Regions from separate parts of the Afipia sp. DC4300-2b1 genome, predicted to be linked through region 2. Evidence: predicted binding sites of a transcription regulator. Region 2 holds the regulator's gene; the other holds the start of a gene.

Region 1 (14,725 bases), on a different contig from region 2:
GGCGATGTGTCCAACAACGGCGCGAAGCCGTCAGGCGTCCTCGGCGGACTTCAGGCCGGTTACAACTGGCAGAACGGCGCGTGGGTCGCCGGCATCGAGGCCGATCTTCAACTCAGCTCGGCCGACGATACGTTCGCGCCGTGGAAATTCTCGAACCCATGGTTCGGCACCGTGCGCGGCCGCGTGGGATACGCCTTCAACAGCATCCTGCTCTACGGCACCGGCGGTCTCGCGTTCGGCGCGCTGAAGGCGCAGTTGCCGGGCGGCCTCTCGGAATCCAACACCTCTGCAGGCTGGACGATCGGCGCAGGCGCTGAATTCGCGCTGAACCAGAACTGGTCGGCCAAGGTCGAATATCTCTATGTCGATCTGAGCGACAAGAACTTCCTGATGACGGGCATGTCGAATGGCTATCAGTTCAGCACCGTCCGCGTCGGCGTCAACTACCGCTTCTGATCCGGACCGCATCCACGATCCATCATCCCGGGCCCTGCGCCCGGGATTTTTATTTCGGCCATGACGCCTGCGACATGCTCAGGGCGAAATCACGAGATTGACCGCCTTCGGTCCCTTGCCCTTCTTATCGGGCTCGACTTCAAAAGTGATACGCTGTCCTTCGATCAGGTCCTTCAGGCCCGCACGCTCGACTGCGGTGATGTGCACGAACACATCGCGTCCGCCGTCATCCGGCTTGATGAAGCCGTATCCACGCTCGGCATTGAAAAACTTGACGACACCCATCATGGCCATCGGGAAACCCCTCCCCGCATTGCACCTCCGGCGCGCAACGCGCACCGGCCAGGCCCGGCATTCACTGCCGGAAAGCGGCGGCCTTGAAGGGCGCCTCCCAAAACCGGAAACACCCGGGGCCTCTCGTCATTCCGCCGCGGCCATTCGCGGGCGCGGAACGTAAAAGCCGACCTTCACGACCGTAGCATAATACGGTTCCCGCCAAATTGGCCATGACGCATTTGGATTAATCGTGCAGACAGAATCCAGGCACGTGACAACCTCACGCGTGCAGTGCATCAGGTCCGCACGGCCTCGATCCGGAAGCGGCCAGCGCCGCCCAGTCCCAACGGCTTTTCGAGTTCGTGCAAAATCGCCTTCAATTCTCCGGCCAGAGTCCACGGCGGATTCACGATCAACAGGCCAGCACACACCAATCCGGAGTCGGGTGTCTGCGGCGCGACGCTGAATTCGACACGCAGGCATCTGGCGTCACTGCTTCCAGCGTTCGCCACGCGCGCCACATGTTCGGCCAGTGTGTCGGTGGCGCGGCGTTCTTTCACTGGATACCAGAGCATGTAGATGCCGGTCGGCCATTTCGCGTGAGCTGCGCTGAAGCCGTCGGCCAGCCGCTTGAACTCGTCGCGGCTCTCGAACGGCGGATCGATCAGCACCAGCCCGCGCCGCTCGTTAGGCGGCACGAACGCCGGCAACCCGGTCCAGCCGTCGAGATCGACCACGCGCGCCTGCTCGTCACGGCGCAATGCGCTGATCAGTTGCTTGCGCGCATTGGGCTCCAGTTCGCAGGCGACCAGCCTGTCCTGCGGCCGCAGCAGCGCGCGCGCGATCAGCGGCGATCCCGGATAGGCGGTGAGATCGCGCTGCGGATTGAACGCGCGGACGATGTCGAGATAGGGCGCGACCAGCGCCATCACCGGTTCGGACAACCGCGCCTGCATCAGCCGCGCAATGCCCGTGCGCCATTCGCCGCCGCGCTCGGCTTCGCTGCCCGTCAGATCGTACAGCCCGGCGCCGGCATGGGTGTCGATCACACGAAACGCGGCGGGCTTCTCGTGCAGATAGGTGAGGATGCGCGCCAGCACGATGTGCTTGATGACATCGGCGAAGTTTCCGGCGTGGAATGCGTGACGGTAGTTCATGGCGCGACAGTTACGACATCGCGCGGTGAAAGTAACGAGTTGCGTGAGCGAATCCGTCATCGTGAGGTGCGAGCCATTGCGCTCGAAGGATGACTATTGCGGTCGCCCTTCGAGGCCTCCGCTACGCTACGGCACCTCAGGGTGACGGGCCAGAAACTATCCTCCGCGAACCGGCGGCATCGCGACCCTGTCGCGGCGGCAGGACCGGCGGTCGATTTCCTCGCAGGCGCGGAACTGCAAATCCTTGCTCATGCAGATGCGCACCTCGCTGAGGCGTTTGCTGTCGCACTGCACGGCAATCGCCGAACTCGACAGACCGGGATTGGCCTTGATGAAGGCGTCCTCGATTTCGCCGGGCGTCACCAGTTTGGTGTCAGACAATTCGAGATAATCGGCGGGAATCTTCACCGCCGCGCGGGCCTTGCGGATGGTCTCGAAATAGGCGCGCGCCCCTAGACCCGAACAGGTGCCGTGCTTGTCCCATTCGTTGTAGATCAGGCCCGGCGCCGGCATCAGATCGAGCATCGAGGTCATGACGTTGCGATCCAGCCGCGGCGAGGGCCGCTGGCAGTAGTTCGGAAAGCGGCGATCGTATTGCGGCCACAGCCCGTGCACGACGAAGGAAAACGGACGGCCGGCGCACTGGGCCTGGATGCCCCGTCCGGAATTGCCGCGTTCGTGCGCAGCCTGGCAGAACGACGGCGACCACGACAGCGACAGCACATAGAAATCGAATTCCCCGGGCGCGTTCTGGCGCTTGTCCTGCGCCGATGCCGAACCCGCGGCCATGCCGGCCATCGCAAGGCCGAGCAGCGGAGCGATCAGCCAGCGATACGAACGAAGACAAAAGCCAGACGAAAAAGCAGCAGCCGACAAACCGGACCTGAAACCGAACATGACAACGCCCCCCAACTCTCTCCGCATCCTCCGGGCAGATCGGATGTGCGGATAACCCCTGCTCAAAGCCTAGTCAGGCCAAAAGAACATTTCAAGAACAAAATCGCCCCGTCCACTGAGCGGACGAGGCGGCTGGCGATGAGATGATTCGCGAGGCTTACGGACGCGCGGCCTTGCAGGACGGGTTGTAAGCCCAGTTGCGGTCGAGGCCGACCACGCACCATTCGACACCTGAGTCGAATCCGGCGAAGCCGCCGTCTTCGATGACCGAGAAGTGCACCTGCCGCGCGCGGCCGTCGTTCAGCATGGCGCTGGCGGTGCAGAAACGGCGTGGAATGCTGTCATTCGCCCAGGCCCGGAAGGCGACCTCATGAACATTGGCAAAACCGGTGATTTCGAGGGCGGAATTCCAGAACTTGCCCTCTTTTTCGGCGAACTGCTGGGTAATGGTGCCAAGCACCTCGTTGCAGGGACGCATGGCGCCATCGTAACGCGGGCCGGAGAGCCAGAAATTCCGCTCCAGCACATTGGCCGCCTCGGCCGCCGGGCTGAGCGTCATCAGGCCAGCTACGGTGCCGAGCGCCAGGGCAACAGTCAGTTTGCGAAGTGTCGAGAAAAGGTCGCGCATGGGAGCGGTCCGCCGGAATCCGGGATGAGGTTGTGCCGGAAGGTGCCGCGAAGCCATCAGCCGGTCAAGTGCAGCGCGGCAACACTTGGCCGCCAACCCCTGGCGAACCACACGGGCATTCTTTCCATGACAGCCCGGCCGCCTTATGGTGAGGACGAGATTCCATGGGAGACGACGATGCGGATAACAGGCAAGGCGATTCTGGCGACGGTCTTCGGAGCGCTCATGAGCGCACAAGCCAGCGCCGCCTGGTTCGACATCGACACGGTGCCGCCTTTCAAGGGCAACGACACCGGCGGCATCATTGCCTACTCGCTCTACAAGGAAGGCGCGGACGTCAAGGCGATGGCCCTCAATCACTGCGCCAGCTACGGCAAGTCGGTGAAGCTGACCGGCGTCGACGCCCAGTACGGCGGCTACATTTCCTTCTCCTGCGTCTGGGTCCATCCGGGTCATCTCAGCCGGCCGCTGCGCGTCGGCTACTAAGCTCCGTTCAGGAGACCGCCCATGATGCGAGTGCTTCCGCTCTTTCGTGTCATGGCACTGGCGATTGTGGGCGGCGGACTAACCGCTCTTCCGGCGCTGGCCGACCCCGTTGAAATGCCGAGCCGCAAGCCAGGGCTCTGGGAGCTGAAGCTGGACAAGGCCGGCGCCCAGACCATGCAGCAATGCACCGACGCCACCACCGAGAAAGAGATGGCGGCGACCTTCGGCCCGATGGCCAAGGAGATGTGCTCCCGGCACGAGATGGCGAAAACCGCGACCGGCCTGGTCGTCGATTCGACCTGCAAGATCGGCAACATGACGTCCGTCTCGCACACCGAGTTCAACGGCGACTTCAACTCGGCCTACACGGTGACGACCACATCGAAGAACAGCGGCGGTCCGGCGGGCATGCCGGCCGAGACCACCAACGTCCTCGAAGCGAAATGGATCGGCGCCTGCAAGGCGGATCAGAAGCCCGGCGACATCCTGATGCCCGGCGGCATGAAGATGAACATCAGGGACATGAAAGCGATGCGGCCGAAGCAGTGATTGCGTCAGGCCTTCTCTAAGCACGTCGTCCCCGCGAAAGCGGGGACCCATGCTCCCTGTCGTCGAATTTTATAAGAGACGCTGCCGTCTGCGTCTCATCGGATGGCTCGGTGGTTATGGATCCCCGCTTTCGCGGGGATGACGACCGAGGGTGTGTGGATTTCGTTACTTCCCGATCTTCCAGGGATCGTACTTCTCTTTCGAATCCGGAACGTTCTTCATCGCGGCCCTGGCGGCGGCTTCTTCGCGCGCCATCCGCTTCTGCGGATCCTCACCCTTGGCCTGAGTTCCGCCGCTCGTATCGGGGCGGCTCCTGCCCTGCGCATGGGCCTGCCCGGCGAGCAGCATCACAGCCGCGGCGGCAATCAATACGAGTCTCATCGGACGTCTCCGTTGGGGCGAACCGCCGGAAACCTAGCCCCGTTCAAGGCTTCAGAACAATCAGAAATGCTCAAGATTCGGAGAGCCGCATGCGCCGGATCAGTTGACGCCGAACCGCTTTTCGAAAGCCGCGACATTGATAACACCGCGCCGGTGGGTGCCGTCGCCGATCTTGCGGGAACCGTCCCACGCCTCCACGTCGAACAGGACGCTCTTCGGATCGATCTGCCGGACACGCGACGACACGCGCACGGTGCGTCCGACCGGCGTCGCCGCCAGATGCCGGACGTTCACCTCCATGCCGACGCTGACATAGCCTTCCGGCAGCAGGCCGGCGATGGAGGCGGTGCAGGCCTCCTCCATGTGCAGGATCATGACCGGGGTCGCGTAGACCGGCGGCATGGTCGCGAGGAAATGCTGCACCGTCATGTCATGCGTCACGGTGACGACCGTTTCGCCGGTAATGCCGACGGCGACTTTTTCAAGCACGTTCATGTTTGGGCTACTTCGCTGCCGCCTTGCGCTCGAGGAAGGTCTTGCCGCCCTTCATCTTGTGGGTCAACGGCGCTTCATTGATCTGCACCGTCACGGCCTCCGCATCGACGCCGAGGTTCTTGACCAGCGCCTGGGTGATGTCGAGCATCATGCCCTTCTTCTGCTCGTCGGTGCGGCCCGCGGCCATGTTCACGGTTACCTCAGGCATGTTCGTTTCCCTTTTTCTTTGCGACAGAAATTGTCAGGCGTGAAACTTCAATCCATCGACGATCTTGTCAACCACCTTGCGCTCGGCGCGGAACGCCAGCCCGACCAGATTGAGGTCGGCGCGAATGACCGCCTGCACCGCGGCGCGGTTGGCTTCGTCATGCGTGGTCTTGAACATGTCCTCGGTATAGACGGCGGGCTTCACATCGCGCGCCAGCGCCCGTTCGAGCGCACGCGACAGCGCCGGCCGGTCCGCGCCATAGATCAGGATCGGCTGACCGATCAGCGCATGATAGCGCGTGCCTGACTTGTCCCCGTATGGCTCGCCGACACATTCAGGAAACGCCGCCGCGATGCCGCTGGCGAGGAACGCCGCAACATTCAGCTTCTGCCAGGTTTCCAGATCGGAGCGGATGACGAGGGCAACCTTGGTGTCGAACTGCATGCTGTAAACTCAAACAATGTCATTCCGGAGCGCGAGCAAAGCAAGCGAACCCGGACTCCAGAGAAGCTGTCAGGCGCATGGATTCCGGGTCCGCGCAAGAGCGCGTCCCGGAATGACGGAGGTGGATTATTTCCACGTCACACCATGCTGGGCCAGAATCTTGCGCACCTCATCAACAAGTCTGGCTTCGGGCACTGCGACCTGCGCTTTCGCCTGCGCCTGCAAATGCTCCTCGCGGTCGCTGCCGCTGGCATCTGCCAGCGCACTGCCCGCGATCATGTCCTTGATCTGGACTTCGCCCTTCGCCTTCTCGTCGCCGCCCTGAATGACAACACACGGCGAGTTGCGCCGGTCGGCATATTTGAACTGGACGCCGAGATTGTTCTTCGGATTGCCGAGATAAAGCTCCGCGCGAATGCCTGCGCCGCGCAGCATCGCAACGAATTTCTGATACTGCGCGATCTCGTTGCGGTCCATCACCACAACGACCACCGGACCAAACTCCGGCGTGGTGTCGATCTTGCCGAGCAGCGTCAGCGCCGCCTGCAAGCGTGACACACCGATGGAGAAACCGGTCGCCGGGACCGGCTCACCGCGAAAGCGCGACACGAGGCCGTCATAGCGCCCGCCGCCACCGACCGACCCGAAACGCACCGGACGGCCCTTCTCATCCTTGGTGTCGAGCAGCAGTTCAACCTCGTAGACCGGGCCGGTGTAGTATTCGAGGCCGCGGATAACGGAGGGATCGATTTTTATCCGTCCCGAATATTGATCGGAGTAGAGCTTCGACATTTGCTCAAGCTCGCTGACGCCTTCAATCCCAATTTTGGAATTTCCAACCCGATCACGCATATTCGCAAGCGTAGCGGCATCGGACACACCGATCGCGCTTGTTCCCGGCTCGCTCGGGCTACCTATGAAGTTGATGATGGCATTGATCTGAGAATCTTTAAGTCCCGCACCTTTAGTGAAATCACCGCGACCTTCTTCGCCTCCGTCCCAGCGCCCCGGCCCCAACAACTTGACGATCTCATTCGCAGAAAACTTGTCTGCCTTGTCGATTGCCCGCATGACGGTGAGCCATTGTCCGTCATCGGAAATGCCTTCGTTCTCGCGAATGCCGTCGAGGACTTTACGGTTGTTGATTTTGACAACGCACTGTGCCGCTCCAACCCCAAGCGCCTCCATCGTGTCCGCCGCCATCATGCACATCTCGGCATCGGCGGCGGGCGATGCGCTGCCGACCGTATCGGCATCGAACTGCATGAACTGGCGGAAGCGGCCGGGGCCGGGCTTCTCGTTGCGGTAGACATAGCCGTTGCGATAGGAGCGGTAGGGCTTCGGCAGCGTGTCGAAATTTTCCGCAACATAGCGCGCCAGCGGCGCGGTCAGGTCGTAGCGCAGCGAGATCCACTGCTCATCATCGTCCTGAAACGAGAACACGCCCTCGTTGGGCCGGTCCTGATCGGGCAGGAACTTGCCGAGCGCGTCGGTGTATTCCATCGCCGGGGTTTCCACCGGCTCGAAGCCATAACGCTCATAGACCTCGCGGATTTTCTCCACCATCTGCCGCGTGGCGGCGATCTCGGCGGGCGTGCGATCCACAAGGCCGCGCGGCAGGCGCGCGCGCAGTTTCTGGGGCTTTTTGGGCTTTTTGTCGGACATGGAACGAAGCGGCCTATGCAGCACAACTGGCATTATTTGCGTGTTGTGGACTATCAGCCGAAGCATCAAGCGGCAAGTCTACGAGGCCGTCATACGCGGGCTTGACCCGCGTATCCATCACTCAAGAAAGATGGATGGCCGGGTCAAGCCCGGCCATGACATTTCATTGTGTTGTCCTCCCCGTAAGAACGGGGAGAGGGGGATCAGCTAATTCACCAGCACCGCGCCGTCGCAGCGCACGCCGGTAACCCAGACGTCGGCCTGGCCGAGACCAACGCCCAATGTCTGCAACACCGAATTGAGCAGCGTATCGATGGAGGCCGTAGCGCCGCCGATGATGCCGGCAACCAGCGCGCCGATGCCGGGGATCGGCAGGCCGAGCGGTCCGAGCTGCACGCCGAGTTGCAGGTCGCCGAGAAGGCTCGACGTCAGCGACGAGGTGAACGACGTCGTGTTCACGGTCTTCTTGGTCTGCGCCTGAATGTCGGCGTAGCTGAATGTCACGCTGGTCGGCGCCGTATTCGCCATGGTCGCATGCGCCCGGCCCGTCACCTGAATCGCGCCCAGATTGACGATGTTGACCGCCGGGGGATTCGGCGCGGTGGAGAAATTCGTCATCATCGCGGAGGTCACATCGCCGATCCATGCATCGACGATGCCGGGCGAGACACCGAGCGTCACCGTCGAGGTGCTGGCGTTGGGATAGCCGCACGAAATGGCGTTGAGCGTCGCGGTGCCCGCCGCGATCTCGACATAGACCGGAAGGTTGACCACCGACACCGCGCCCGAACCGACAAGCTGGATCTTCAGCAGCACGCGCGTCTGCGCCGTGTGCACGCTCGCGCCCAGCGATCCGACGGTGATCCAGCTTGTTCCCACCGGCCGCTCGCCGACCGTGGCCTGCAATGTGACACCCGCGATGCCGGGCAGCGACAGGTTCACGTTCGCCGCGATCTGGTTGGTGCCGTTGGCCAGCGCCGCCATGGCCGAAAGCAGATCCAGCGCCGAGACGCTCGCGCCAACCTTCGGCTTCTGTCCGACGGTGAGATTGGAATACGGTCCGACGCTGATCAGCGACTTCGGCGTGATGCGGGTGGTGAGGCCCGAGATCGCCGACGACAGGCTGGAGAGAGCTGCGATCGCACCGCTGTTGCCGGCCGCGGCAGTTTGCAACGCTGCGACGATGTCGGTGACCTTCAAATTGCTGTTCAGCAGCGTGTCATAGCTGACGCCGGTCAGGTTGACCCGCGTCGCCAGCGCCGAGAGGAAATCGAACGCATCGATCTTCGCGCCCAGCAGCGCGTTGTAGTCCATCGCCGACAGCGACAGCGTGGTCCCGAGCATGCCGCCCAGCAGCGAATTCAGCAGCCCGCCGTTGAGCGACACCAGCCGCGAGCCGATGGCGAAGGTTGCGAGCCGCGTGGTGCTGGCGATCGCGGTCGCCTTGAGATTCCACTGGCTGTCGCCGGTCAGCACCTTGCCGAAATACAGCGGCGTCCTGGTCTGCATGGTGACGCGCACCGCGTTGGCGGGTGTGGCCGCCGCCACGAAGCGCTGCTGCGGCGTCAGGGACGCATTCGCCTTGTAAACACCGGGTTCGACAGCCACGAGCGACTCCGGTGGATAGTTGTTCTTGGCGACTGTCGCCGCAGCAGCGCGGGACGCATTGGAAAGGTCGCTCGCGGCGACAAGCGCCGCGAGGTCGGTGGCGCTCTGGGTCCGCCGCTTGTCGGCGAAGATGGCGCCGACATCGACGCCGAGCGCCGCACAGGCGATCACGAGCAGCAGGCTTGCCGCGCCCATGATCGCGATGTTGCCGCGGTCGTCGGCGGCGAAACGCAGAAGCAAATTGCGCATCACAACCTCCCTGAACTTTTCTTGTTCAATATCCTCCGCGCGGGATTGCCGCGGAGCGCACGATGGTCGGCGACGGCATCGGCACGAATGCCGGGAGCGAATAGATGAACATGCCGGAGGCGTCGTAATTGACGGAGACGACGAAGACGTTGGCATCGGAGCCCGACGTCGCGGCGTTGACGGTGAGCTTTGCCGGATCGATCAGCGGATAGGTATTGACGTTGCCGGTGACGTAGCTGCTGGCGAGCGTGCTGCGCTCGCTTTCGCTCAGTCCCGCGACCGAGGATCGCGCGGCTTCCGCAGCCAGTTGCTGTACGCCGTGGACCACCGCGAGATACGAGCCGTACATGACGATGCCGAACACCATCATCAGGAAGATCGGCGCGATCATCGCGAATTCGACGGCGATGGCGCCGTGCTGCGCGGCGCGAAATTTCTGGAGCAGTGTGCGGGCCTGTTTCATGACAGGCATTTGCGCATACAACCTTTAAGGGCAAGCTAATTCATTCCACTACTAATGGTAGTAGTATCATCTGGCTGCAGTCCGTGCCTTCACTTACGGGCGACTATGCGCCGCGATGCGTTCCAATGACCCCGGAAACTGATAGGCTCGCTGCCCAAGAAGAAAAATTTGCTCCTTGCCGGAAGGAACGACCTTTGAATATTCAGCACCCTCGCCCGACTGTCGCGACGCCGAACGATCTTGACGCCTTCTGGATGCCGTTCACGGCCAACCGGGCGTTCAAGGCGCGGCCGCGCATGCTCGCCGGCGCCAAGGACATGCACTATTTCACCGCCGACGGCCGCAGCATCCTCGACGGCGCCGCCGGCATGTGGTGTAGCAACGCCGGCCATAACCGCGATCCGATCGTGGACGCGATCCAGAAGCAGGCCGCGACCCTCGACTACGCGCCGCCGTTCCAGTTCGGCCATCCGAAAGCCTTCGAGCTTGCCAGCCGCATCGCTGCGCTGGCGCCCAAAGGCCTCGAGCATGTGTTTTTCTGCAACTCCGGGTCGGAAGCGGTCGATACCGCGCTGAAGGTGGCGCTGGCCTATCACAACGGCCGTGGCGAGGCCGGACGCACCCGGCTGATCGGCCGCGAGCGCGGCTATCACGGCGTCGGATTCGGCGGTATTTCCGTCGGCGGCATGGTCAACAACCGCAAGATGTTCGGCACGTTGCTGACCGGCGTCGATCACCTGCCGACCACCTATGACCGCGAAAAGCAGGCCTTCACCAAGGGCGAGCCGGAGTATGGCGCGCATTTCGCCGATGAACTCGAACGCATCGTCGGCATCCATGGCCCCGGCACCATTGCCGCCGTGATCGTCGAGCCGATGGCGGGCTCCACCGGCGTGCTGGCAACGCCGAAGGGTTATCTGCAAAAGCTGCGCGCGATCTGCGACAAGCACGGCATCCTGCTGATCTTCGACGAAGTCATCACCGGCTATGGCCGTCTCGGCTATGCCTTCGCGGCGGAACGCTACGGCGTGCTGCCGGACATGATCACCTTCGCCAAGGGCGTTACCAACGGCGCGGTGCCGATGGGCGGCGTCCTGATCCGCGACGAGATCCATGATTCCTTCATGAAGGGCCCGGAACACGTCATCGAGCTGTTCCACGGCTACACCTACTCGGCGCATCCGCTGGCCTGCGCGGCCGGTCTCGCCACCCTCGACATCTATCGCGAGGAGGGCCTGTTCGAGCGCGCCCGGGCGATGGAACCGAAATGGGCCGACGCCGTGATGGCGCTGCGCAACGAGCCGAACGTGGTGGACATCCGCACCGTCGGCATCACCGCCGGCATCGATCTCGCGCCCAACAAGGACGGCCCCGGCAAGCGCGGCTTCGAGGCGCTGGACTCGGCGTTCCATGACCACGAGCTGATGATGCGCGTGGCCGGCGACACCCTCTGCCTGACCCCGCCCCTGATCATCTCGGAAAGCCAGGTCGGCGAGATTATGGACAAGATCGCCAAGGTGATCCGCGCGGTCGCCTGACCTCATCCGCCTCTCCCCGCAAGCGGGGAGAGGCGTGCCTTAATTCAATCGGAAAACAACAACTTCGCGCCGAATCAAACTTGATGTTAAGCTCGCTCCGGTTCGGGGTTGGGCAGGCTTCATGATCCGCATTTCGACGATTTTCATCGCCATCTGCATGGTGCTGATCGCAGCGTCGCTTGGCCTGATGCTGTATTCGCTGGCAGGGCTGAGCGTCTCCGAGTCCGCTATCGTCGCGCTGACCGCGCTGACCTTTCTGATCCTCTACAACGCCGTGTCGATGCGCCTGCGCGATCGCACCGATGTCGGCGGCCAGATCGCGGATCTGTCGCGCGGCACCGCGGATCTCGCGCGCCAGGTTGCCGAGTTCGGCCGCCGCATGAGCGCCATCGAGACCCGCCTGTCGGCGATCGACGCGAGCGGACAGGAGCGCGTTCAGACCGTCGCCAGCGAAATCAGCGAACTGGGATCGCTGGTCAGGCAACTTGCTTCGTCTGTCGCCTCCCATGACGACCTTCTCGCAAACGCCGTCAGCACACTGGCCGAGCAGCAGGCTGCCGAACCGGCGAACATTGCGGCGCCCGAGGCAAATCCAGCGGCGCCGGTAACCAGCGCCAGCACGCCTGCGCCCGCCAAGACGGCTGGCGCACCGCCTGCATCCGCCAACCTCAACAATACCCAGCTTCTCGTGGCGGTGAGAAACGCCATCGAGGCCAACCGCGTCGATCTGTTTCTCCAGCCGATGGTAACGCTGCCCCAGCGCAAGGTGCGGTACTACGAAGCCGTCGCACGTGTGCGCGACGACAAGGACCAGTTGCTGACCGCAAACGATTTCGTCGGCACAGCGGAAGCCGCCGGCCTGATGGGCCAGATCGATCACACCGTGATGCTTCGCTGCGTGCAGGTGCTGCGGCGGCTGATGGTGCGCTCGAAGGACGTCGGCGTGTTCTGCAACGTCTCGGGGACAACGCTGAGCAACCCCTCGGTGTTCGGACAGTGCCTCGACTTCCTCGAAGCCAACCGCATTCTCGCGCCGTCGCTGGTTCTCGAATTCAAGCAGAGCACATTCCGCCATCTCGGTCCGGTAGAGAGCGAGCATCTGGCAACACTGCAACGGCTCGGCTACGGCTTCTCGATCGACAACGTCACCGACCTGCGGCTCGATCCGCGTGAACTCGCCGACCGCGGCGTCAAGTTCATCAAGGTGCCGGCGGCGATGCTGCTCGACCAGAAGCAACTGGCCTCCGCCGACATTCACGCCGCAGACCTGTCCGATCTGCTCGGACGCTTCGGGATCGATCTCGTGGCCGAGCGGATCGAAGGCGAACGCGCGGTGGTCGACCTGCTCGACTACGACGTCCGATTCGGCCAGGGCTTCCTGTTCGCGCCGCCGCGTCCGCTGCGGCCCGAGGGCGCAGCTGCGCCAGCGGAACATGCCGCACCTGCGGCTTCCACGGTTGACGCCCAGGTCCGAAAAGAAGAAAACGCCGACGTCAAGTTCGACGCGAGAGCCGAGGCTCCTCGTGTAACCGGCAACGCCGCGCTGGCACGCCGGGCATCGGCGCAGAAATAACCAAAGCCTCCGCAGAGAAGTGATCCTTTTCCATGAAGCTGCCTGACGCCGCCGCGTTGCGATTCGCCGATCATTTGCGCGACCTCACCACCGGCGTCGACGTCATTCTGAGCGACGTCTGGGGCGTCATTCACGACGGCCTCACCGGTTTTGTCCCCGCCTGCGAAGCGCTGCAAACCTTCCGCAAGCAGGGCGGCACGGTGATCATGATCACCAACGCGCCGCGCCCGGCGGATTCCGTGCAGCGTCAGCTCCGCCGAATGAACATCTCCGACGACACCTATGACGCCATCGTGTCGTCGGGCGATCTCACCCGCAGCTTCGTGGCGTCACACAACCAGCAGGCGGTTTCCCAGATCGGGCCGGAGCGCGACAATCCGGTATTTCGCGGACTCGACGTGACGTTCACGACCATCGAGAACGCCGACTACGTCACCTGCACGGGCCTGTTCGACGACGAGACCGAAACCGCCGAGGATTATCGCGGCGTGCTCGAACAGGCGCGTGCGCGCAATCTCACCTTCGTCTGTGCCAACCCGGACATCGTGGTCGAGCGCGGCGACCGGCTGATCTATTGCGCCGGCGCCATTGCCGAACTGTACCGCGACATGGGCGGCGAAGTGATCTTCTACGGCAAGCCGCACCGGCCGATCTACGACCGCGCGCTTGAGCTGGCCGCGGAGAAGCGCGGCGCATCGACCCCGATCGATCGCGTGCTCGCGATCGGCGATTCCGTCCGCACCGATCTCAACGGCGCGAATGGAATGGGACTCGATTGCCTGTTCCTGACCCGCGGCATTCATGCCGTGGACTTCGAAGGGCTTGATGTCGCCGACGAATTCTCGGTGCAGCGGCTGTTCGGCGACGCCAAGCCGCCGTTCGCGCTGATGCGCGACCTGACGTGGTGAAACCGCACGGGCAAGATCGGATGCCCTGCGGTTCGTGATCTGAGGTGCAGCATGATGAAACTGGCTTTCCCGATCTTTCTGACGGTCGCAGCCGGCGCGAGTATCGTGATCCAGCAGGTCCTCAACACCAACCTGCGGACAGCACTTAACTCCGCGGTGTGGTCCGGTTTTACGAGCTATTTCGTCGGGCTCATCTGCATGGTGGTTCTCGCCGTTGTGTTGCGCGATCCCGTGCCGCAGATCGCGACGGTCGCGCGGATTCCGTGGTGGGCCTGGAGCGGCGGCCTGTTCGGCGCCATCTTCATCGGGCTCGCGATCGTGCTGATACCCACTCTGGGAGCTGCGACGTTCATCGCCCTCCTCGTCACCGGACAGATGCTGGCATCGGTGACATTCGACCACTTCGGCTGGCTGGGGCTCGCGCAGCGCTCGATCGATCTGCCGCGTCTGATCGGCGTCGCCATGCTGATCGGCGGCGTCGTTCTGATCCGGCGATGACGGGCGAGCCGACGGATAGCAAAATGCCCGGTGCGAACACCGGGCATTGAAATTCTGTGAATGATGGTGCCGCGGCTTACGCCGGCGCGTGATCCGGGAACACCGCCTCGATCTTGGTCTTCAGTGTCGCGGCGTTGAACGGCTTGACGATGTAGTTGTTCACGCCGGCCTTCTTGGCGGCGATGACGTTTTCCGTCTTCGATTCAGCGGTGATCATGATGAAAGGCGTGGTGGCGAGATTCGGAT
Region 2 (14,725 bases):
CGTCCTCCACAAGCCGCTTGAATCCACCTTCGTCGTTATCGAGGAGGTCGACACGGACAACTGGGGATGGGGCGGCCTGCCCGCGCTCGAATACCGCAAGCAGCGCGCCGCCAGCGGCAAATAACCGGGACTGAGGCCGCCACCGCCTGGCGGCCTCAGTTTTCCGGCAAAATCGAACAGCGCATTCTGCATCCGTTCCGCTATCCAGCCTGATCGCTTCCGCTAGCATTGTCTCGGCGATGCCGGAGCGGCGCGATGGCGGGCGGGGGCGGCGAAGACCGGGAGCGATCCCGAGAGAGATCCCAAGGCCGGGCGGGGCGCGCCGTCGGCCGAGCTGTTTCTTGGCCGCCGCGCAGTGCCGTGCCTGCCGCCGCCGGCTTCACGGAAAGCGCATCGTCATTCCTCATCGGAAAAGCCCGAAGCTGGATCGCGGCGGAAGCCGGACCGGGCCGGTTGCTGCCATGGGTGCCGGTCGCGTTCGGCGCGGGCATTGCGATCTACTTCGCTGCTGACCGTGAACCCGTGGCGTCGGTTGCTGGCGCGACGGCTGTTGTGTTTTGTGCGGCGGCATTCCTCGCGCGGCGAAGCCGCATCTTTCCTTTCGCGGTGATGCTGGCCGCACTGGCGGCGGGGTTCGCCACAGCCACGCTGAAGACTGCGCGCGTCGCCCATGGCGTGCTGGCGCGACCAATGTTTTCGGTGACAGTGAAGGGATTTGTCGAAACCCGTGACGAGCGCGAGCGCACCGATCGTTTCGTGCTGCGTGTGGAAGAGATGGAGTCGCCGCGCGGTGTTATGAAGCTGGAGCGCGTGCGGCTGTCGGTGAAGAAGGGGACAGCGCCCGCCGTCGGCAGCTTTGTCGAACTGAACGCGCGATTGCTCCCACCGCTCTCGCCGCTGCGTCCGGGGAGTTACGACTTCGGCCGCGACATGTACTTTCAGGGCATCGGCGCGTCGGGCTTTGTCATGGGCGCGATCAGGACGGTTGATGCTCCACGCAGCGGCGGCGCCTATCTGCGCTACGCCGCCACGATGCAGGGGATGCGGGATGCCATCGACGCGCGCATTCGCAGTGTCGTCTCCGGCGATAACCGCGCCATCGCCACGGCGCTGCTCACCGGCCGGCGCGATGCGATTTCCGCGCCGGTCAACGACGCGATGTTCATTTCAGGACTGGGCCATGTGCTGTCGATTTCCGGCTATCACATGGCGGTGGTGGCGGGCGTGGTGTTCTTCGCCGTGCGCGCGCTGCTCGCGCTGTTTCCCGCGCTCACCGTGACATTTCCGATCAAGAAATGGTCCGCCGCCGCAGCGCTGATCGCCGCCGCTTTCTATCTGCTGCTGTCGGGGGCTGAGGTCGCCACGCAGCGTTCGTTCTTCATGACGGCGGTGGTGCTGATCGCGGTGATGGTCGACCGGCGCGCGATCACGTTCCGCACGCTCGCCGTGGCGGCGATGATCGTGCTCGCGATCGCGCCGGAGGCGCTGGTACACCCAAGTTTCCAGATGTCGTTCGCGGCGACGCTTGGCCTCGTGGCGCTGATCCAGATCGGCATGCCGAACCTGTTTGCCTCGCCCGACAATTCGCAGGTGGCGCGCGCGGCGCTCTGGGGTGGACGCGAAATCACCATGCTGGCGCTCGCGTCGCTGGTGGCCGGGTTCGCGACCATGCCCTACGCGGCGTTTCATTTTCATCGCGTGACGCCTTACGGCGTGCTGGCCAATCTCGCGGCGATGCCGGTGGTCTCGATACTGGTGATGCCCGCAGGGCTGCTCGGGCTGCTTGCGATGCCGTTCGGCTTCGACGGCGTGTTCTGGCGGCTGATGGATGTCGGCATCGGATGGATGGTGGCGGTGTCGCAATGGGTGGCGGCGCTTCCCGGCGCGATCGGCCAGATCGCGTCATTCGGCGCCGGGGCGCTGGCCTTGATGAGCGCAGGCATTATTGCGCTCGGTTTGTTGCGGACGCCATTGCGATGGACGGGAGCAGGGCTCATCGCACTGGCAACAATCTGGGCGCTGACCACGCCGCAGCCGGACATCCTTGTTGCGGGAGACGGCACCTCGGTCGCGGTGCGCGGGAAGGACGGCAGGCTGCGCCTGATGCGCACCGGAAAGGATGCTTTCCTGTCACGCGAATGGCTCGCAGCCGACGCCGACATGCGCAAGGCAACCGACGCGTCGCTGACCGATGGCGTTTCGTGCGACCCATCTGGATGCGTGGTGCAGGCGGCGGACGGCTCGACCGTCGCGCTGACGCTGAAACCCGATGCGTTCGCGGATGATTGCGTACGCGCAGCGGTCATCGTGACACTGCGTCAGTCGCCCGCCGATTGTGCGGCCATGGTGCTGGATAAGGAGATGCTGCGCAGGCGCGGCACACTCGCCCTGCGCAAAACCGCAGACGGCTACGCGATCACGGCCAACAAGCCGCGCGGCGTCGACCGTCCGTGGTCACCGGCAAATGCCGATGATGACATCGAAACACCCGCTGTACGGTCAAGCCGTCCCGCGCAGCCTGTCGATGCGACGCCGGCAGAGAGCGATCTCCAGCCGGACGATTGATCCAGCCATCATTCCGGACAGGCCAGCAAATTCAACGGGCAAGTTTCTGGATTCCGGGTTCGCTCGCAAAAGCTCGCGCCCTGGAATGAAGGAACCCGAAAGTCTCAGTACTTGCGGACAAGCCCGATCAGCTTGCCCTGAATCCGCACGCGGTTGGGCGGCAGGATGCGAACTTCATAAGCTGCGTTGGCCGGCTCCAGCGCGATGGACGCGCCGCGGCGGCGGAAGCGCTTCAGGGTGGCTTCTTCCTCGTCGATCAGCGCCACCACGATGTCGCCGGTGTCGGCGGTCTCGTTGCGCTGGATCAGCACGGTGTCGCCGTCGAGAATGCCGGCTTCCATCATGGAATCGCCGCGCACTTCGAGAGCGTAGTGTTCGCCGGAGCCGAGCATGTCGGGCGGCACGCTGATGGTGTGGCTGCGGGTCTGCAACGCCTCGATCGGCGTACCGGCTGCGATCCGGCCCATGACCGGCACGGCAACCGGGAAGCTGGCATCCTCATCAGGACCGAGGGACGGAGCCGACCGGACCTTGCCGAGGTTGCCCTCGATGACGCTTGGCGTGAAGCCGCGGCGGGCGCCGCCGGGGCTGGCACTCGTTTCGGGAAGCTTGATGACCTCGATGGCGCGGGCCCGGTTGGCGAGCCTGCGGATGAAGCCGCGCTCCTCAAGGGCGGTAATGAGCCGGTGGATGCCGGACTTGGACCGCAGGTCCAGCGCGTCCTTCATTTCGTCGAAGGAGGGCGGAACACCAGCTTCCTTGAGCCGCTCGTTGATGAAGCGCAGAAGCTCGTATTGTTTGCGTGTCAGCATCTGAATTGGTCCCCGATCCCAAGGATCTCAAGAATTCCCGCGTTCTGATCCGAAGCCGCGCCTCTCTGGATCCCCACCGAGAACAAATGGAAAGGGACACTCAGGAGTAGCGAGTCACTCGAAACAAATCATGAACGAACACTATCTGTTCCATATGTGTTCCGCAACCCCTTAATTTCACGTCAACGACGGGGCCCGTGTGATCGGGATTGTCAGTCCGGCAGCCGCAGGATCGTGCAGGGCGAGCCGGCGGGGGCCGCGGGCGCGAATGGCGGACGGACGATCAGTGCATTCGCTTCGACCAGTTTTGCCACCAGCGAACTGTCCTGCGCGCCCACCGACGTGGCGACGGGTACACCGTCGCTGCCGGCTGTGACGCGCGCCCGCAGGTAGTCCTGCCGCTTGTCGTTGGCGGGCAGCTCGCGCCCAAGCCTGGCTTGCTCGAGTGGATGATCGATCGTGGTTCGCCCGGAGAGCGAACGGATCAGCGGCACCAGAAACAGGAAAGCGCAGACGTAGGACGACACGGGGTTCCCGGGCAGGCCGAGCACGCGCATCGCCCCGAGCCGTCCGTTCATCATCGGCTTGCCGGGCCGCAGCGCGATCTTCCAGAAGGCCATGTCGAAGCCTTCGGTTGTCAGCGCGGCCTGAACCAGATCGTGATCGCCAACCGATGCGCCGCCGGTGGTGACAAGAACGTCTGCTCCAAGATCGCGCGCGCGCCGGATGCCGCCGGAGGTTTCTTCGAGTGTGTCGCGCGCGATGCCGAGTTCGATCACGTCCGCGCCTTCGCTGCGCGCGAGTGCAGCCAGCGCGAAGACATTGCTGTAGACGATCTGACCGGGGCCGGGTGTCGTGCCCGGAGGCACCAGTTCGTCGCCGGTCGCGAGGATCGCCACCTTGGGACGGCGGTGCACCGGCAACCGCGGGTGGTTCATGCCGGCAGCCAGCGCAAGGGCGCGGTCGTTGAGCAGAGAGCCGCGCGGCAGGAGCACGTCGCCCTCGCGGAAATCGATACCGGCGGGGCGGATGTTTTTTCCTGCGGTAATAGCTTCGTTGACGAGGACGAACTCGCCGTCACGCGCGGCGTCTTCCTGAATGACCACCGCGTCCACGCCGCCGGGAACAACGCCGCCGGTAAAGATGCGCGCAGCCTGTCCGGCGCCGATGCTTTGATTGAACGGCCGACCGGCAGCGACTTCGCCGATCACCTTCAGCCGCGCGCCCGGCACGGCATCCGTCGCGCGCACCGCGTATCCATCCATCGCCGACAGCGCGACGGGAGGCTGGGTGCGCAGTGCTGCGATATCGCGAGAGAGCGTGCGATGAAACGCATCTTGGAGCGCAACCGTCTCTTCGGGCAACGCAGTGGCGTCCTTGAGAACGGCGGCATAGGCCTCGGCGACCGGCATCAGCGCCATGGTGCGATCCTCAATAGTCCGCCAGATAGTGGCCGGACTTGCCGCCCTTTTTCTCGACCAGACGGATGGCGTCGATCTGGATTCCGCGCTCCACGGCCTTCACCATGTCGTAGATGGTGAGGCAGGCCACCGACACGGCGGTTAGCGCTTCCATCTCGACGCCGGTCGGGCCTTTCACTTTCACCGTGGCACGCACGCGGCAACCCGGCAGCTTGGTGTCGGGCGTAATGTCGAGCGTGACCTTTGAGAGAGCCAGCGGATGACAGAGCGGAATGAGGTCGGAGGTCCGCTTCGCCGCCATGATGCCCGCGACGCGCGCGGTGCCGAGCACGTCGCCCTTGGCGGCGTTGCCCTTGATAATGAGGTCGAGCGTCTTGCGGGTCATGATGACCTGGCCTTCGGCCACCGCGACGCGCTCGGTATCCGGCTTGGCGGAGACGTCGACCATGCGTGCTTCACCCTTGGCGTCGATATGGGTGAGGGCGGCGACTGCTTTCGTCTTTGATGTCTTTTTTGCCACGGTTCAGCGCGTCCCGGTGGCGCGTTGCGCATCGCTGCGGGCGAGCAGGGTGCGCGTTGCAGCCGTCACATCGGCCTGACGCATCAGGCTCTCGCCGACGAGAAAGGTGTTCATGCCGACGCGCGCAAGACGGGAGAGATCCTCCGGCACAAAGATGCCGCTTTCGCCGACACTGATGCGATCCTTCGGGATCAGCGGAGCGAGTTCTTCACTGGTGGCGAGCGTCGTCTCGAAGGTGCGCAGGTTGCGGTTGTTCACGCCGAGTAGCGGCGACTTCAGCTTCAAGGCGCGGTCGAGTTCCTCGCGGTTATGGACTTCGAGCAGCACGTCCATGCCATGCGCGAATGCGGCATCCTCGATATCTTTCGCCGCAGCATCGTCTAGCGCGGCCATGATAATCAGGATGCAGTCCGCGCCATGTGCCCGCGCTTCCGCCACCTGATAGGTGTCGTACATGAAATCCTTGCGCAACACCGGCAGCGAGACGGCCGCGCGTGCCGCAACCATGAAAGCGAGCGATCCCTGGAACGATGGCGTATCGGTCAGCACCGAGAGGCAAGCCGCGCCGCCCGCCTCGTAAGCTTTGGCAAGAGCAGGCGGATCGAAGTCGGCGCGAATGAGTCCCTTCGACGGCGAGGCCTTCTTGATCTCGGCGATCAGTGCGTAGTCGCCGTTGGCGTGCTTCGCGCGAATGGCTTTGGCAAAGCCGCGCGGCGCGGATGCGGCCTTGGCGCGCGCCTCGACCTCGGCGAGCGGAAGCGCGCGCTTGGCCGCGGCGATTTCCTCGCGCTTGTAGGTTTCGATTTTATCGAGGATGTCCGACAAGGGTATTGGCTCCTCAAGCATTGGAGACGGCGACAAGGCGCTTGAGCCTGTCCGCCGCCGCACCAGTGTCCAGCGCCTTGGCGCCGAGCGCAACGCCTTCCTTTAGGTCCCTGGCCTTGCCGGCGACCACGAGGGCAGCGGCGGCATTCAACAGCGCGACGTTGCGATAGGCGTTCTGTTTGCCTTCCAGAACATCGCGAAGCGCCCTGGCGTTGGCCTCGGCATCGCCACCCTTGAGGTCCGTGCTGGTGGCGCGTGGCAGCCCGCCGTCGTCCGGCGTGACTTCAAATGTGCGGATGTTGCCCTTTTCGAGAGCCGCGACGAAGGTCGGGCCGGTGAGGGTGATCTCGTCGAGGCCGTCGGAGCCATGCACGACCCACACCGATTCCGCGCCGAGATTCTTCAGCACCTGCGCCAGCGGCTCGACCCAGTGCTTGGAAAACACACCGACCATCTGCCGCTTGACGCCCGCGGGATTGGACAGCGGTCCGAGCAGATTGAAGATGGTGCGGGTGGCGAGTTCGACGCGGGTAGGGCCGACGTTCTTCATCGCCGGGTGATGCGTTGGCGCGAACATGAAGCCGATGCCTGCCTCGGCGATGCAGCGGCCTACGCCTTCCGGCGAGATGTTGATGTTAACGCCGAGCGCCGCGAGCGCATCGGCCGCGCCGGACTTTGACGACAGCGCCCGGTTGCCGTGCTTGGCGACGGGGACGCCCGCGCCGGCAAGAATGAACGATGCGCAGGTCGAGACATTGACCGATCCCGAGCCATCGCCGCCGGTGCCGACGATATCGACCGCGTCGGCAGGCGCTTTCACGGTCAGCATCTTGGAGCGCATCGCGGAGACCGCGCCGGTGATTTCGTCGACGGTTTCGCCGCGCACGCGCAGGCCCATCAGGAGGGCGCCCATCTGCGATGGCGTCGCTTCGCCGGACATCATGCGGTCGAACGCCGCCGCTGACTCATCACGCGACAGGGCTGCGCCGGTGGCGACTTTTCCGATAATGGCTTTCAGATCGTCCATGTGACTTCCGCTCAAATGAGCTTTTATTCCAACATCACTGAGCGGCTGCGGCTCCCGTCGCCACGGCAAACGCGTTCTGGTTAATCGTCACGCCAATCTCGGTTTCGAGCTTCGCGATATAGGCGGTGAGCTGCTCTTCCATTTCCGCGCGGCGGAGGCTTTCGGTCAGCTTCTTCACATCCTCGGACGCAAGATCGACCGGCGGCACGACGACGTCGGTCACCTTGAACACAATCCACTCGCTGCCGCCGCCACCTTCGGTCTGGCCGACGCCGTCCTTTGGCGTGCGGAACGCAGCCGTCACCAGCCGCTCGGGAATATCCTTGGCGTCGGTGTCGCGCTTGAACAGCTTGGCGGTCTCGACCTTGAGTCCCGCAGCCGCGGCTTCGGCGTCGAAGGCTGCACCCTTTTCCAGCTTTCCGACAATCTCGGTGGCCTTGGCGCGCAGGCGGGCCGAGATCTGCTCATCGCGCCAGCGCGCTTCGACCTGATCCTTCACTTCGTCGAGCGAACGGTCGCGCGACGGCGTCACGCCGAGGACGTCGAACCAAAGCTCGCCGCCGTTGTACTGTACCGGCTCGTTCTCCACGCCGATGTTGCTGGCGAATGCGGGCGAGACGAGATCGATGCCTTGCGGCAAACCGGCCACCGGCTTGCCGTCCGGGCCGCGACCGGAGCGATCGATGGCTTCGATCGTGGTCGCCTTGAGCCCGAGCTTCTGGGCAGCTTCGGCAATGTTCGATCCGCCGCCGCGCTCGTCCTCGATCTTGTTGTGCAGATCCTGCATCTGCGCCCGCGCACGCTCCAGCGCGATCTCGCGCTTGATCGTCGGTGCAACGTTCTCATAGGTCGGGTTGGTGCCGGGTTCGACCTTGGTGACTTTGAGCAGCGCCGTGATGAGGGTGCCCTTGACCGGTTCGCTCACAGTGTTCGGCGCGAGCGCGAATGCGGCGTCGGCGATGGCGGAGTCTCCGATCGAAGCCTTCGCCACGTTGCCGAGGTCGATATCGGCCGTGGTCAGCTTGCGCTCCTTGGCGATGTCCTCGAACGATGTTCCGGCCTTGATGCGATCGCTTGCCGCCTTGGCTTCATCGGCGTTCGGGAACGGGATCTGGAACACCTGACGCTTCTCGGGAGTCGCGTAGCGCTCGCGGCGCTGTTCGAAGACCTTCTTCGCGTCTTCGTCAGATACGGTGATCGACTTGGCGAGTTCGTCGGGCGTCAGAGCGAGTACCGCAATCTTGCGATATTCCGGCGCCCTGAACAGTTGCTTGCGCTCGTCGAAATACGCCGCCAGCGCTTCGGGTGAGGGCGGCGCGATGGTGCCCGCCTGAGCGGCTGCCAGTTTGACGTAGCTGGCCGAGCGCTGCTCGTTCTGGAAACGGACCAGCGCCTCGACCTGGGTCTTCGGCGGCTCGAGGCCCGCAACGATCGTGCCGGTGAGCTGGCGGCGCATTGCGATGCGGCGCTGCTCGGCAATGAAGCGCTGTTCGGTGTAACCGGCCTGGCGGATCGTCTGCAGGAACCGGTCATGATCGAATTTGCCGTCGAGCCCCTTGAAGGTCGGGTCGCTCGAGATGGCGCGCACGATATCGGCATCCGACTGGCCGAGCCCCATGCGGCGCGCGGTCTCGTCCAGCGCGGCGTCGGAGATGACTTCCTGAAGCACCTGACGGTCGAGGCCGAACTGGCGTGCCTGCTCCATGGTCAGCGGACGGCCGAACCGGCGCCCGATCTGCTGAACCTTGTCGGTGAACAGATTCCGGAACTGTTCGGTGGTGATTTCGGTGCTGCCGATCTTGGCGAGCGACGACTGTCCGAATCCCTTGAAGATGTCGGCGATGCCCCAGACACCGAAACTGATGATCAGCACGCCGAACAGGACGGACATCACCGTCTTGCCGAGCCAATTCGATGAGGCTTTGCGCATTCCTCGGAGCATGGGTCCAACTTGATGTTCGGGGGGTGGAGCGGCCGGCCGCAGAGGCATTACCGCGTTGTTTCGCCAACATATAAAGGGGTGCTGGTTCCCTAGCAACCATGGTGAAGGCGACGCTTCAGCGCGGTTAATGGCGCGGATATGGAAAAACCGGAACCGCCGTGTGGAAATAAGGCCTCGGAACTGGCATCTCCGATAACGCTCTGCTAGCGCAGATCGGCCGCACTGCCCGATAATCCCGATAAATTTGATGCGAGATCAATCATGACCGACAAGCGCCGTCCGCTGATCGCGGGGAACTGGAAGATGAACGGCCTCAAGGCCTCGGCGAACGAACTCGCCGCCATCGGACAGGGTGCTGAAAAGGTGTGGCGCAAGGCCGATCTTCTGATCTGTCCTCCCGCGACACTGCTCTTCACGGCCGCGGCAGTGGTCACCGGATCGAAAGTCGCAATTGGTGCACAGAATTGTCATCCGGCGCCGTCCGGCGCGCATACCGGCGATATTTCGGCGGAGATGCTGGCAGATGCCGGCGCAACCGCCATCATCGTTGGCCACTCCGAACGCCGCACGGATCACCATGAGAGCGATGCGCTTGTTCGCGAGAAGGCAATGGCGGCGTGGCGTGCGGGCGTTGTCGCCATCGTCTGTGTCGGCGAAACACAGGCCGAGCGTGACGCCGGACAGGCGCTCGATGTGGTCGGGCGTCAGTTGGCCGGATCGCTACCGGACGGGGCTACCGCAGCCAATCTGGTGGTCGCCTATGAGCCGGTGTGGGCCATTGGAACCGGCCGGACCCCGACAGCGAAAGATGTCGAGGAAGTCCATGGGTTTATCCGGGGCAAGCTGAAAGACCGGTTCAAGGACGAGGGCGATTCCGTCCGGATTCTCTACGGCGGCTCGGTAAAGCCGTCGAACGCCGCCGAATTGATGGCTGTCGCCAATGTCGACGGGGCGCTGGTCGGCGGAGCCAGCCTGAAAGCTGCTGATTTCCTTGCGATTGCTGCTGCGTGCCCCTAAATCCCATCATCTCGAAGCGGTCCGTCGGGGGTGACAATGACCCCTGCAATCGTGTACAGACCGCGCAACTTCAACCCCCGCAAGCACCGACGCGACCGGTTCCCGGCGCTGGAGGCTTGTGACGGAAGGTAACGATGCAGACTGTCATTATCGTCATTCATCTTATGCTCGTGCTGGGCCTGATCGGCGTCGTACTGTTGCAGCGATCCGAAGGTGGCGGCCTTGGCGTCGGCGGCGGGGGCGGCGGCGGATTCATGTCGAGCCGCGGCACGACCAACCTGCTCACACGCACCACTGCCATCCTGGCGGCAGGCTTCTTCGTGACAAGCCTGGTTCTGTCGTGGCTCGCGAGCTACGACCGCAAACCTGCCTCGATCCTCAACACCAGCCCTGCGCCGATCTCGCAGCCTGGTGCTCCGGCTGCGCCTGCTGGCGGTCTGCTGGACTCTCTCAAGAAGCCTGAAGCGCCGTCCGCTCCGCAGGCCCCGCAGTCGAAGTAGTGCTGTTGCAACGACAAGACTTGCAGCCATGCGTAAGCTGCTTGCCTGCAAGTCTTAGAGTTGCCTTCCAAGTACCTGACTGAACTCACATATCGAAGTCACCCACAGCGTCGCGATTTATCGGCGTGCGCGTGGGTTTAGTTTTGCGAATCACACCGGCGGAGTTAAAGGTAGAGTCCCATGACGCGGTATATTTTCATCACCGGCGGCGTGGTCTCCTCGCTCGGCAAGGGTCTGGCTTCAGCAGCGCTCGGCGCTGTTCTGCAGTCACGAGGCTACAAGGTCCGCCTTCGCAAGCTTGATCCCTATCTCAATCTCGATCCCGGAACGATGTCGCCGTATCAGCACGGCGAAGTGTTCGTGACCGATGACGGCGCCGAAACCGATCTCGATCTCGGTCACTACGAGCGCTTCACCGGCCGTCCTGCGACCAAGCAGGACAACATCACCACAGGGCGCATCTATCAGGACATCCTGAACAAGGAACGCCGCGGCGACTATCTCGGCGCGACCGTGCAGGTGATTCCGCACGTCACCAACGCCATCAAGGAGTTCATCCTCGGCGGCAACGAAGGCTACGACTTCGTGCTGTGCGAAGTCGGCGGCACTGTGGGCGACATCGAAGGCCTGCCGTTCTTCGAGGCGATCCGTCAGGTCAAGAACGACCTGCCGCGCGGTGAAGTGATCTACATCCACCTGACACTGCTGCCTTACATTCCAAGTGCTGGCGAACTGAAGACCAAGCCGACCCAGCACTCGGTCAAGGAACTGCGCTCCATCGGCATCCAGCCCGATATCCTGCTGTGCCGCACCGACCGCGAGATTCCGAAGGAAGAGCGCCGCAAGCTGGCGCTGTTCTGCAATGTCCGCGAATCTGCCGTCATCGAGGCGCGCGACGTCGACAACATCTACGCGGTGCCCGAGGCCTATCACGCCGCCGGCCTCGACGACGAAGTGCTCGCCGCATTCGGCATCGTCGATATCAAGCCGCCCAAGCTGGAAAGCTGGCACACCATCAACGAGCGTGTCCGCAATCCCGAAGGCCAGGTGACCATTGCCATCGTCGGCAAGTACACCGGCATGAAGGACGCCTACAAGTCGTTGATCGAGGCGTTGTCGCACGGGGGCATCGCCAACAAGGTGAAGGTCAATCTCGACTGGATCGAGTCCGAGGTCTTCGAGAACGAAGATCCCGCGCCGTTCCTCGAACACGTCAACGGCATTCTGGTGCCGGGCGGCTTCGGCCAGCGCGGTGCGGAAGGCAAGATCAAGGCGGCGCGTTTTGCACGCGAGCGTGATGTGCCGTATTTCGGCATCTGCTTCGGCATGCAGATGGCGGTGATCGAGGCCGCACGCAATCTGGTCGGCATCGAGGATGCCAATTCGACAGAGTTCGGCGCGACGAAGGAGCCCCTGGTCGGCCTGATGACCGAATGGCTGCGCGGCAATGAACTTGAAAAGCGCAGCAAGGCCGGCGATCTAGGCGGCACCATGCGGCTCGGCGCTTATCCCGCCTCGCTCAAGAAGGGCAGCCGCGTCTCGGAAGTTTACGGCGGGGCGCTGGAAATTTCCGAGCGGCATCGTCACCGCTACGAGGTCAACACCGCCTACAAGGACCGTCTCGAACAGCATGGCCTGCGCTTCTCGGGCATGTCGCCTGACGGCGTGCTGCCGGAAATCGTCGAGTACGAGGATCATCCGTGGTTCATCGGGGTGCAGTACCACCCCGAACTGAAATCGCGTCCGTTCGAGCCGCATCCCCTGTTCGCCTCGTTCGTGCAGGCGGCGATGGTTCAGAGCCGGCTGGTTTAAGTCCGCTAGGCGCTCGGCGTTTCGCGGCAAGCCGCATGGGGGCGGTTCTCCTGAGCCGTTTGAACAACAGCGAAACTGGCGAGATCGAAGCGGCATGATTCCGAAGATCAAACCTCCGGGGCTTGAAGGCGACCAAACTGCGCGGCCGTGGGGCAAGCCTGCGGGCGATGCGCCGCCTCCGCAGGAAAACCAGTCCGTCCCGCGCAGCCGAAGATCGCTGTGGTCTGTTCTGTTCGTGGTGCTGCTGATCGCAACCTACGGCGTGAGTGCGTATCAGGATCTGTCTTCGCCGGGTGCGTGGTCGTACTGGAAGGACTATTTTGGCTCGCCCAGCATGACGGCAACGGCTGTCACCATGGCAGATGGCCGCAAGGGACTCGCAATTCAGGGGCAGATCGGGCCTGCCGCCGCAGGCTGGTTTCGCGAACAGCTCGATGCGGCCAAGCTGAGCAGCGGCGATGTTGTGTTTCTGTCGTCGCCGGGGGGCTCACTCGATCAGGGCCTGATCATGGGTGCGGTGGTCCGCTCGCGCGGACTGACCACGATTGTGGGCAAGGTCGATTCCAGCGGACGCCCGCAACCTGCGCGTTGCGCCAGCGCGTGCGTCTTCGTTTTCGCGGGAGGCAAGATCCGTGAGGCCATGCCGCGGTCGATGCTCGGCGTGCATCAGTTCAGCAGCACAGGAGCTAAAGGCGAAGAGTCCGCGGGAGATATCGTGTCGCGTACCCAGCGCACCACCGGCATCATTCTCGATTACATGACGGAGATGGGCGTTTCGCCTTCCATCATGCAGGCGATGACTGCGAGCAAGGACATCCGCTGGCTCACGGAGAAAGAGGCCTTTGATCTCAATCTGGTCACGGCTCGTTACGCCGGAAGCTGATCGTTATTTTGGACAGCCCGAGGTCTGGTCGCCGGTGCGGGCCGCGGGCTTGCCGCGTTGCCGGTGACTGTGCCGGGCCGGATGCCATCAAGCCGAATGCGATGACGGCCAGTGTCAAACAACGCACAGTCTTTTGCATGACAATTCTCGCATTGGTCCCATCGCCGGGAAGCGCTTGATAACGGACCGCGCAGGCGACTATATGCCGGTTCTGGAGAGCCTGCATAATCACAGTCGGCGCGGTTCGCACGCCGGTTCAATCAACAAGAGGGGCCCATGAGCAAAATCTATGAAATGCGCGTTTATCGCTGTGTCCCGGGGCGGCTTCCGGATCTGGTGAAGCGCTTCGAGAATCACACGCTGAAGATCTGGGAAAAGCACGGCATCCGTCAGGCCGGTTTTTTCACCACGGTGGTCGGCCAGTCCAGTCAGGAACTGACGTACTTCCTTGCGTGGGATTCACTGGCGGAGCGCGAGCAGAAATGGGGCGCGTTCCAAACCGACCCGGTCTGGATATCCACGCGCGCCGAAACCGAGAAGAACGGTCAGATCGTCGAGAACATCACCAGCCAGTTCCTGGCGCCGACGGCCTTCTCCGCGGTGAAGTGAGGGCGCGTCTCGCGCACCGGTCATGCCTCGCGGTCTCGATCATATCGTCCATGCCGTCCGCGATCTCGATGCGGCGGCGGACTTCTATCGCCGTGCCGGCTTCAGGGTCGGCGCGCGCAACAGGCATCCGTGGGGCACACATAATCATGTCGTGCAGTTTCCCGGCTTCTTTATCGAGATTCTGACGGTCGCCGAACCCGAGAAGCTCGGAGACGACGGCCTGTCGCTGCATTTCGGTGTTCCGAACCGCGAGGCGATCGCGCGCGGCGACGGCTTTTCGATGCTGGTGCTTGAGAGCACCGACAGCGAGGCCGATGTCGCCGACTTCGCGCGACATGGCATTGGTGTATCCAAGTCACTGCCGTTTTCGCGTGAGGCAAAACGACCGGATGGAAGCTCCACGACTGTCGGTTTTTCGCTCGCCTTCGCGCGTGATGCACTGTCGCCCCACACGACGTTCTTCACCTGCAAGCAGCACAATCCGGCCGCGTTCTGGAATGCGGACTATCAGCAGCACGCCAATCGCGCGAGCGGTGTGCTCGGCGCCGTCCTCGTCGCCGACAATCCGAGCGACCATCATATTTTCCTCGGTGCACTGACCGGGGTGCGCGATCTCCATTCGAGTTCGATCGGCGTCACCGCAAACACGCCGCGCGGCGATGTCGAGATCATCCAGGCGGTGTCGTTCCACGACCAGTTTGGAACCTTGCCGAAACTGGACGGCGAGGGCGCTTCGATCAAAGGCCTGCGCCTTGCGGTGCCGGACATCGACGCTACCGAACGGGTCCTCAA

What was found. The regulator LexA, encoded in region 2, represses DNA repair genes until DNA is damaged. The targets are predictions, from matches to a motif close to TGTTCNNNNTGTGTTCNG.
Region 1: a site for LexA is predicted at 2,869-2,886, ahead of ACP7AL_RS00920 (ribonuclease T2 family protein). Genes of this name have one in related genera too.

The regions. Positions count from the first base shown of each region.
Region 1 is NZ_JAFCSX010000001.1:179,565-194,289, forward strand. Features, by position in the region: gene ACP7AL_RS00905 (outer membrane protein) at 1-456, shown strand, start outside; gene ACP7AL_RS00910 (cold-shock protein) at 535-750, opposite strand; gene ACP7AL_RS00915 (23S rRNA (adenine(2030)-N(6))-methyltransferase RlmJ) at 1,029-1,889, opposite strand; gene ACP7AL_RS00920 (ribonuclease T2 family protein) at 2,046-2,786, opposite strand; gene ACP7AL_RS00925 (hypothetical protein) at 2,944-3,414, opposite strand; gene ACP7AL_RS00930 (hypothetical protein) at 3,592-3,900, shown strand; gene ACP7AL_RS00935 (DUF3617 domain-containing protein) at 3,922-4,449, shown strand; gene ACP7AL_RS00940 (hypothetical protein) at 4,615-4,830, opposite strand; gene ACP7AL_RS00945 (thioesterase family protein) at 4,930-5,325, opposite strand; gene ACP7AL_RS00950 (tautomerase family protein) at 5,333-5,560, opposite strand; gene ACP7AL_RS00955 (DUF2000 family protein) at 5,567-5,977, opposite strand; gene hisS (histidine--tRNA ligase) at 6,104-7,642, opposite strand; gene ACP7AL_RS00965 (TadG family pilus assembly protein) at 7,850-9,499, opposite strand; gene ACP7AL_RS00970 (TadE/TadG family type IV pilus assembly protein) at 9,525-9,962, opposite strand; gene ACP7AL_RS00975 (aspartate aminotransferase family protein) at 10,217-11,500, shown strand; gene ACP7AL_RS00980 (EAL domain-containing protein) at 11,622-13,073, shown strand; gene ACP7AL_RS00985 (TIGR01459 family HAD-type hydrolase) at 13,106-13,981, shown strand; gene ACP7AL_RS00990 (DMT family transporter) at 14,033-14,479, shown strand; gene ACP7AL_RS00995 (response regulator) at 14,556-14,725, opposite strand, start outside.
Region 2 is NZ_JAFCSX010000005.1:81,698-96,422, forward strand. Features, by position in the region: gene ACP7AL_RS19995 (tautomerase family protein) at 1-124, shown strand, start outside; gene ACP7AL_RS20000 (ComEC/Rec2 family competence protein) at 256-2,565, shown strand; gene lexA (transcriptional repressor LexA) at 2,670-3,377, opposite strand; gene glp (gephyrin-like molybdotransferase Glp) at 3,590-4,798, opposite strand; gene moaC (cyclic pyranopterin monophosphate synthase MoaC) at 4,809-5,318, opposite strand; gene trpC (indole-3-glycerol phosphate synthase TrpC) at 5,322-6,143, opposite strand; gene trpD (anthranilate phosphoribosyltransferase) at 6,157-7,170, opposite strand; gene ACP7AL_RS20030 (SurA N-terminal domain-containing protein) at 7,205-9,100, opposite strand; gene tpiA (triose-phosphate isomerase) at 9,374-10,129, shown strand; gene secG (preprotein translocase subunit SecG) at 10,264-10,629, shown strand; gene ACP7AL_RS20045 (CTP synthase) at 10,810-12,441, shown strand; gene ACP7AL_RS20050 (hypothetical protein) at 12,536-13,324, shown strand; gene ACP7AL_RS20055 (NIPSNAP family protein) at 13,601-13,933, shown strand; gene ACP7AL_RS20060 (VOC family protein) at 13,956-14,725, shown strand, end outside.